Regions from separate parts of the Vibrio astriarenae genome, predicted to be linked through region 2. Evidence: predicted binding sites of a transcription regulator. Region 2 holds the regulator's gene; the other holds the start of a gene.

The links. Region 2 encodes PurR, which represses purine synthesis genes. Its sites were predicted from a motif close to TNANGNAAACGTTTNCNTNA; they were not measured.
Region 1: glpX (class II fructose-bisphosphatase) is a predicted target of PurR. The motif match lies at 2,612-2,631, and genes of this name have one in related genera.

Annotation. Positions count from the first base shown of each region.
Region 1 covers NZ_CP047475.1:93,786-98,656, reverse strand. Annotated here, with positions in the region: gene GT360_RS00520 (bifunctional aspartate kinase/homoserine dehydrogenase II) at 1-1,044, shown strand, start outside; gene metF (methylenetetrahydrofolate reductase) at 1,238-2,131, shown strand; gene zapB (cell division protein ZapB) at 2,192-2,434, opposite strand; gene glpX (class II fructose-bisphosphatase) at 2,689-3,696, shown strand; gene GT360_RS00500 (BUD32 family EKC/KEOPS complex subunit) at 3,832-4,590, shown strand; gene groL (chaperonin GroEL) at 4,687-4,871, opposite strand, start outside.
Region 2 covers NZ_CP047476.1:26,777-31,647, forward strand. Annotated here, with positions in the region: gene GT360_RS14655 (TVP38/TMEM64 family protein) at 7-708, opposite strand; gene GT360_RS14660 (TfoX/Sxy family DNA transformation protein) at 845-1,435, opposite strand; cyclic di-GMP riboswitch class I at 1,545-1,654, opposite strand; gene purR (HTH-type transcriptional repressor PurR) at 1,799-2,806, opposite strand; gene torD (molecular chaperone TorD) at 3,000-3,653, opposite strand; gene torR (two-component system response regulator TorR) at 4,010-4,723, shown strand.

The DNA of each region.
Region 1 (4,871 bases), on a different replicon from region 2:
GGTAAAGGCAACATTGGTTCAAGCTGGCTAAGCCTCTTTGCAACCCAAAAAGAGGAGCTCGAAAAGCGTCACAACATGAATTTTGAGCTGGTGGCGGTCATCGATAGTCAAACTTATTGGTTTAACCCGCAAGGTATCGATCCTACGACCATTGAATCTTGCTTTGATGATGAGTCTGTTTCGCATGACGGTAAAAGTTGGATTGAGCAGCTCGGTGCTCTACAAGACTATGATGATCTCGTCGTGCTCGATGTCACCGCCAGCGCACAGTTAGCTGAACAATATCTGGATATTGCTCAGCAAGGCATGCACCTGATATCGGCAAACAAAGTCGCGGGCTCTGCATCGAGCGAGTATTACCATCAAGTCCAAGACGCCTTCGCGAAGATTAACCGTCACTGGCTATATAACGCCACTGTAGGTGCTGGGTTGCCGATCAATCATACCGTTCGAGACTTGCGTGAAAGTGGGGATGAGATTGTCGCGCTGTCAGGAATTTTCTCAGGCACGCTATCTTGGTTGTTCCAACAATATGACGGCTCCATTCCATTTAGTGAGCTCGTCGATCTTGCATGGCAGCAAGGGCTAACAGAGCCAGACCCTAGAGCCGATCTTGATGGTTCGGACGTCATGCGTAAGCTGGTCATTTTGGCTCGAGAATCAGGTTTGTTCATCGAGCCGGAAAAGGTCAAAGTTGAGTCTCTGGTGCCAGAGGCACTGCGTGAGATGACACTCGACGGTTTCTTCGACAACGGCATCGTTCTCAGTGAAGCACTTGCAGAGCGATTAGAGAAAGCACAGCGAGAGGACAAGGTGCTGCGCTATGTTGCACGACTAGAGAAAAATGGAAAAGCCACCGTTGGAGTCGAGGCCTTGAATAAAGAGCACGCGCTAGCGAACCTATTGCCATGCGACAACATCTTTGCGATTGAGAGCAAATGGTACAAGGATAACCCATTGGTGATCCGTGGCCCTGGGGCTGGTCGTGAAGTCACCGCTGGGGCACTGCAGTCGGACCTTAACCTGCTGGCAGGACGACTGTAAAACGAATCAGGCTAACGATTGAGTTAGCCTTTTTTCTAACTTCAATCTACCTCATTCTGTACATGAAGAAATTTCATAATCGATAGCATTGACATTAATCTGCTTTCATTACATCCTGTGGACATATAGACGTCTAAACGTCAGTTTCAGGATTGGAATTTTTGGTGAACCTCATCACCACAGGGAGAATGACATGGGTTACACACACGCAAGCCATATTGATGCGCTAAACCAAAATATCGCTGAGTTATCAGAAGATAACATCAATGTTTCTTTTGAGTTTTTTCCACCAAGCAGCGAAAAAATGGAAGAGACCCTGTGGAATTCCGTGCATCGTCTAAAAACGCTTAAGCCTAAGTTTGTTTCAGTCACCTACGGAGCCAATTCTGGAGAGCGTGACCGCACCCACTCCATCATCAAAGAGATTAAATCAGAAACAGGGATTATCGCGGCCCCTCACCTAACCTGTATTGATGCATCACGCGAAGAGCTTATCCAGATTGCTGATGACTATTGGCACAATGGTATCGAAAGCATCGTGGCTCTTCGTGGTGATATTCCCCCAGGTGGTGGAAAACCTGACATGTATGCATCCGATCTTGTCGAGCTACTAAAAAACCGTCACGACTTCGATATCTCGGTTGCTGCGTTCCCTGAAGTGCATCCAGAAGCGAAAAGTGCCCAAGCAGACCTACTCAACCTAAAACGTAAGGTTGATGCGGGTGCTAACCGTGCTATTACCCAGTTTTTCTTTGACGTTGAAAGTTACCTGCGCTTTCGTGATCGCTGCGTGGCTGCTGGCATCGATGTGGAGATTGTGCCGGGTATTCTTCCAGTATCGAACTTTAAACAAGCTTCACGCTTTGCTGCGCAAAACAACGTTAAGGTTCCTGGCTGGATGGCAAAGCAGTTTGAAGGGTTAGAGGATGATGCAACGACTCGTCAACTTGTGGGAGCCAGTCAAGCCATCGATATGGTGCGCATCTTGAGTCGAGAAGGCGTCAAAGACTTCCACTTCTACACACTGAACCGCGCAGAGATGACCTACGCTCTTTGCCACACACTCGGTGTTCGTCCGCAGCCATAACCGCATACCCAGATAGCAAAAGAGCTGACCATGGTCAGCTCTTTCTATATTCGGTGTGGATTACTCTACTTCATCCATTTTGCCTAGCAGACCACGAATGCGCTCTTGCCACGCTTGATGCTCTTGTTGCATCTGTTGAACTTTACCCTCTAGCTCTTCACGACCAGAGCGCAGTTCTGTCGCTTCTGACTCTAGCTGTGATTTTTCACCTTTCAGCTCTTCTACTTCCATCTGAAGAAGAGTAATAGTGTCAACTGCAGTTTGGATTTTTGCTTCCAATTGCTCTAATACTTCAAAAGACATTGTCGCCTACCTTTAATTATCCGTTTTGAATGAAGTGATCTTCACTGTATAGCCCATTCTACCTAGCCCTGTAGACAGAAACACCTGCTATCTTGAGAAAATGTGTCATTTGCACAGAAAATAGCCACCCTTGACTTAATGCTGTCATTTACAGCACTTTTGATCTCGATTAAGCAAAAAAGCAAACGTTTAACCATGACTGTGTTAGAATCTGCGCGTCCAAATTCTTTCCCCTTTTTACTCTTGGAGTCATCATGAAACGCGATTTAGCAATGGCCTTTTCACGTGTTACTGAAGGTGCAGCACTGGCTGGTTACAAATGGTTAGGGCGTGGCGATAAGAACGCTGCTGACGGCGCAGCTGTAGAAGTCATGCGCACGCTGCTTAACAAAACCGATATCAGCGGTGAGATTGTTATCGGTGAAGGTGAAATTGATGACGCACCAATGCTATACATTGGTGAGCAAGTCGGTGTGGGTGGCGACGCAGTTGATATCGCAGTTGACCCAATTGAAGGCACACGTATGACGGCGATGGGCCAGTCAAATGCCTTAGCTGTATTGGCGGCTGGTGAAAAGGGTAGCTTCCTAAAAGCACCAGATATGTACATGGAAAAACTGGTCGTTGGGCCAGGTGCGAAAGGCTGCATTGACCTGCACAAACCACTGAAAGAAAACATCGAAAACGTAGCAAAAGCACTAGGTAAGTCAGTAGATACATTGGTTGTCGTGACACTGGCTAAGCCTCGCCATGATGAAGTCATTGCAGAGATGCAAGCCATGGGCGTTCGTGTATTTGCGGTGCCAGATGGTGACGTAGCAGCTTCTATTCTAACTTGTATGCCAGATAGTGAAGTAGACATGATGTACTGCATCGGCGGCGCACCTGAAGGTGTTGTTTCTGCTGCGGTAATTCGCGCACTAGACGGTGACATGCACGGTCGCCTACTGCCTCGTCACGATGTAAAAGGCGACAGTGAAGAGAACCGCATCTACGGCGCAGCTGAGCTACGTCGTTGTGAAGAGATGGGGGTAGAAGCGCACAAAGTTCTTAAGATGGAAGACATGGCTCGCAGTGATAATGTGGTATTTGCCGCAACGGGTATCACCAAAGGTGACCTATTAGAAGGCATTACTCGCCAAGGCAATATTGCGACAACAGAAACACTATTGATTCGTGGTCGCTGCCGCACAATTCGTCGCATCAAGTCTACCCACTACCTAGAACGTAAAGACCCAGAAGTACGCGATATCATTCTGTAATTAAACCAGATGTATTCACTAACGAGGCGATATGCCTCGTTTTTTTATGCTTATTTAGTACATATTGAAACAATTGTGCATCACACAACTCAATGAAATTGATATAATTACGGTTTAGTTGCGAAAAACTGGGTAATGACTTTGCTTGAACTGGCTGCACAAAATATTGCGAAAGAGAGCACCGCTGGAGTGTACAAGCTCACGCATGAAGAGAATACTTACTGGGTCAAGGTGTGCGGTGAAGACAAGTCTAACTTGGTTCGCGCAATCTCAACTAAACTCGCAAAATTTGAGTCGTTGTCGTATTTTCGTAGCAATGCGGCTTTAGATACCAAAGTGCGCTTTAATCACGAAAAAACGACGATTCAATACCTTTATCAAGAAGGCCTCAACGTCCCGCACATTCTAGTCGATAGTGATGACTTTTTTGTGACACCCAATGCTGGCGTATCACTCGATCGAGCCCCTAAAGAGTATTTCAAAGGCGAGTTGCTCAACACGCTATTTACTCAGTTTGGCGAGATGCACAATCGTGACATCGTGCACGGCCGACCAGCCATGCGCGATATTTTGGTCGATGAAGAGCAAAATATTACCTTAGTCGATTTTGAAGAATCGGTGTTAAGCGCCAACTCCCAACTCAAAGCTCGTGATATCTTTCTGTTACTGATGGATCTATGTCGTATAGAGCACCTTACCAACAAGCAAAAGATTAAAGCTGTGACGCTATGGAAAGAGATTGTCAGCGAAGCCGACTGGCAGGCCCTGCAGAAAATGTGTCGCACTTTGAGCCATTTTCAATTCTTGGCTCATGTCGTTCTCAAGTTTAAGCCGCGCAATCGCACGAGCAACCAAATACTGGCCACACTGTCTCTACTGCGTGAAATGGCATAACACACTTAAAAGCACTTAATCCAAAATTTTCGATACCACAGATACAGAAAAGGCTCCCATCACGAGAGCCTTTTTTCTATTTGATGTTTGGTCGGATTACATCATGCCTGGCATACCGCCCATGCCACCCATACCGCCCATATCAGGCATTGCAGGAGCATCTTTAGCTGGCATATCAGTGACCATAGCTTCTGTTGTGATCATTAGACCAGCAACTGATGCTGCAAATTGTAGAGCGCTACGAGTTACTTTAGTTGGGTCTAGGATACCCATCTCTAGCA
Region 2 (4,871 bases):
CTTCCTTTATTTACTGGCAGGGATATTGCGTTTTCGCTCAAGTAAGTTCATCACCCATTTCATAATGACAGGGAATAGACCCAGTAAAGCAAATGAGACAAGCACAGAAGGGGAGACGATACCTGATAGTGAGTCTATTTGCGCAAGTTGGGTACCCGCATTGAGGTAGACCGCTGTTCCCGGTAGCATACCCAATTGGCTAAATAGGTAGAAACGACCAATTGAAATGGGTGTCAATCCCATGAGTAAGTTAATCAAGAAGAAAGGAAAAACTGGAATTAAACGTAGTGATATTAGGTACAACGCACCATCTTTTTCGACGCCCTGATTAATGACACTGAGCTTATCGCCAAACTTACCCTGTACCCAATCTCTGAAGAGGAATCGACTACTTAAAAAGGCCAGAGTAGCACCAATGGTACTAGCGAAAGAGACTAAGACTAAACTGGTCCAGAAACCGAATAGAGCGGCGCCAAGAAGAGTAACGACGGCTGCCCCCGGTACTGAGAATGCCGTGATGCCTACATAGGCAAAGAAGTAGATTGTTGCAGCGGTGATGAAGTTTTGATCAATGTAATCTCTTAGCGCCGCTTGCTGGACTTTGGCGTTTTCTAACGTTAAGTACTGCCCAAACTGAGTGGCTAAAATGATGATGGTGGTAACCAAAACGATACCAATAATTACTTTTGGATTTAAAAACTTGCTCATCGTGCAGACTCCTGTCGCCAATTTAAGCTAATGATTCAGGTGAGTATACAGACAGGATAGGAGGTATTTTTCTTTCAATCAAAACGAACAAAGCCAGCAAATAGTGCTGACTTTGGTGTTTGAAGGTTTGTGGAGCTTAATTAATCTGGCTAGCGAGATCTTCACGTTGAGGTTGGGGGATCACAGTCCAGTGTGTGCCGCGAATCGCCCCTTCCAGTGAATAGAGTAGCTCAAGGCTAACCGGTGTTGTGTGCGACTCTTGTATCGCTTGATAAGCTCTCACCGCTCCCGCTTCTTCTAGTTGAGTCACAGTCTCGATTCCAGCTTTTTTTAGCATTCTCTCTGTTGCAAGACGAAGGTTAGGGAGATCTTTTAAACGTTGAGGCTTCGTTGTTTCTTGCTTCACTTTATCAGCAACAGCCGCTTTGAGAGCGGTAGTTGCTACCGATAGAAGGCGCGCAGGCTCATTGACCCACGAATCAGGTAGCTGGAAGTATTTAGTGACGACAGGAAAGCCCCGCTTCTCATAAACATAAGGCTCGAGTTCGTGTTGAGAGATCGCAGTTTCTAGGTCAGCACACTTACGAACGTGTAGCTTGTTCTTCACGACCAATGCAAACATTGTGTCATTGACGAATATGCCAAAGCCACCAAACATTGATCGTGACTTGACAGTGCCAAGTTGCTCGAATAAGCGCATCGAGTCTTTTAAAATTGGTTTATCCATGCTTTGTATTCTCGGTGTAGAAATTTCACGCCACCAAATTCAGGCCCGAGAGAATAGCAAAAAACAGCATGCCCTTTGTCATGGAAAGGTTATGCTCGTGTATTTTACCATCGGCAACCCCGCTACCTTTCCTGAATAATATCATAGTTATGAATAAAATTCTGATTAAGGCCGGAAGCTTTGCGTCCCATCTTTTCAAATGGTTTGCCCTGTGCGTGGCTCTCAAAAGAGCATAAAGAAAAGCGGAATAGGTATCACATCTTGAAAGGTGATAATGTGATGTTGATTCAAAAAAATAACCCTAACATTTTGCATGCGTATGCATAGTGCCAGGGTTAATAGTTTTCTTATGAAATCAGTATCTTACTTGTTGAGGTCGCGTACGGTTAAACGTTCAACAATTTCTGGATGCATTTCGAACACACGCTTTTCATGCTCTTTGTCTTTGATGCGCTCTAGTAAGATCTCAAAGGCATTTTTACCCACACGGCGTTTCGGTTGGTGAACCGTCGTTAGTGGTGGTGAAAAGTATTCGGCAAGTTCGATATTGTCATAGCCGATGATTGACATGTCTTCTGGAATTCGGATGCCATTTTCTTGCAGGCGGCTCATAAGCCCGAGTGCCATAGTATCGTTGAAACAGAAGACAGCGGTAGGCTTCTCATCCATGGCAACAATTTTGTCTGCGGCTAATACAGCAGTATCACACTCGAAGTTACCTTCCAAGATCCAGTCTTCGACGACATCAAGTTTTGCTTCATTCATCGCGCGGCGGAAGCCGTTAATACGCTCTTTACACGCCGCTTTTTCGAAGTGACCACTTAGACAGGCAATCTTATCGTGACCTTTTTCGATCAGATATTTCGTCGCTAGGTAGCCACCTTCTTCTGAGTTGTCGATAATCTTATCTGCTTGTGAAGTCTCTGGGCCCCAGTCCATGATTACTTTAGGAATATCTGGGTGGCCGTCCAGCATTTCACTTAGCTCTTCGGTTAAGTCTGAACACATCACCAAAATGCCGTCAACACGCTTTTCTGCAAGCATACGGATGTAATCACGCTGCTTTTCGTATATACCACCAGTGTTACACAAAATTAGCGTGTAACCTTGACGGTAACAGTAGCTCTCAACACCATCGATGACTTCTGAGAAGAAAAGGTTGGTAGATTGGGTAACGAGCATACCAATCGTGCGTGTGGTGTTGCATTTAAGGCTGCGGGCAACCGCACTGGGTGCATAGTTTAGCTCTTTTACTGCCTTCATTACTTTTTCTTGAGTTGTTTCAGCAACAAAGCGCGTTTTGTTGATAACGTGCGAGACAGTCGTTGTTGAGACACCGGCAAGACGCGCAACATCTTTTATCGTGGCCATAGTTGTGGTCCTTGATTCGTATTTTTATGTACCGCACGTTGCTCAAGCGGTGACTAAAACCTAGTATGAGCCGTGTTGCGGTAGTCTTTTGTAGGAAAAAACCAAATAAAAAACCGCTTTGTTGAAAGCGGTTTAAAAACATCCGAGTATTTTAGACTGCTATCGTTTGCGACGCAATCCTAATCGTTTTGATCTAAGACTGCTCATCCAGTAAATATAAACAGTCTAGCTCAAGAAATGCCACTAACAGGCCACTAACCGCAGAATAGAAGCCAAAGTCATCTTTTTTCTGACAAAGTGCATGGAATTGGGGAGTCCAGCTGAGAATATGCTGTTTAATAAAGTTAGCTTGCTCGACAAGTGCTTGATTGATATATGCTTCTTGCTCTAGCTCGTTAGAGCGAATGATCAAGTTGCCCAGAAAATCGAGCTCAATCGCGATATGGTCTGCCGGTTCATTCATGCCTTTTGTGACTTGAATATTGTGCTTGGCAAGGACTTCATTCATCTCTTCAGCGGGTTTGCCGTTAAGAGTACCTGATTTATCAAGGTAGATTGACGCGTAGGGAAGAGCGCCTTCTTTGTCTGACTTTAGAAACAGCTCACAGAAGTCCGCAGAAAGCTCAAGTTGGGCATCTTCACGTACTTGTAGTCTATTCAGTGCATCAACGAGCTTTTCAACCGGTTTAGCTAATTGAACATTTTCTCCAAGGCCGGAGATAAATGCGCGGATCTCCGGGCTTTGATATTGCTCTAGACCTTGCTCATCAAGTTCGCTTGCAAATAGGCTCGACAGCCACCAATAAATCTCTGCACGTTTTTCATTAAACGCTTTGATCTCTTCAATCACGAGAAGCTCCAAATCATAAATGGATAAGTCATAAGTATAGAAAGGCTGTATTGAGAGCGCTATCTAGTTGATAGGTGGAGTATAAAGGGAAAATATGAATAGTGTTATTGGCTTGTGTGAATGAAAGTGATGGTTTGTGGGAAATTATGTCTAGGATCCAAGCGGATATATTTGAACGAGTGATTGTTGTGCACTTGCTTGCGTATTTGTGAGTGTCAGGGCGTAAAATCTTTAAAACTGAGTAATTGTGATTCATCAAGAAAACTCGAATAAAGTGCATCTTCAGGTTGAATAGAATGTAAATATGTCTAATTATGAATGGGACTGAGTAATTTCCGAGTAAAGAGAATAACATGAGCTATCACGTTCTAGTTGTTGAAGATGATCTAGTAACCCGCAGCAAACTGGTTGGCTATTTTCAAAATGAAGGCTACACAGTAAGTGAAGCGAGTTCTGGGTCTGAAATGCGAGAGTGTCTGCAAAGCAATGATGTTGATTTGGTCATGCTAGACATTAACTTGCCAGGAGAAGATGGCTTGATGTTGACGCGAGAACTTCGTGGTCAATCAAACATCGGAATTATTTTGGTAACAGGACGTACCGATAGCATTGATAAGATTGTTGGCCTTGAAATGGGCGCAGACGATTATGTCACTAAACCCTTTGAGCTACGCGAACTTTTGGTTCGAGTAAAGAACCTGCTTTGGCGTATCTCTCTAACAGGACAACTTCAGCCCCAAGAAGAGGAGGTTGAAGAGGATACAAACCTTGTTCGCTTTGGCGAATGGACCTTCGACATCCAGCGTCGTGCCCTAAGTCGTGACGGTGAACCGGTAAAACTAACGAAAGCAGAATACGAATTGTTAGTTGCACTCTCTTCACATCCGCGTCAGGTGTTAAGTCGTGACCGCATACTGAGCATGATTAGTCACCGTGTTGATGCGCCAAACGATCGCACTATTGATGTATTGATTCGACGCATGCGTGCGAAGATGGAGTTTGACCCGAAGAACCCGCAAATCTTTGTCACGGTTCATGGTGAAGGCTATATGTTTGCCGGCGATTGATGCGTTAGTGCTTTGTAAGTGCATTCAGATAGGGTCTCGAAAGAGGCCCTTTTTTGTGAACCAGACCTAATAGGTTCTGTCGATGATGGCTGATAGGTATCGCCTATTGTGAACGATAGGAAACTTCTATTGATTTGATAGAAACAGA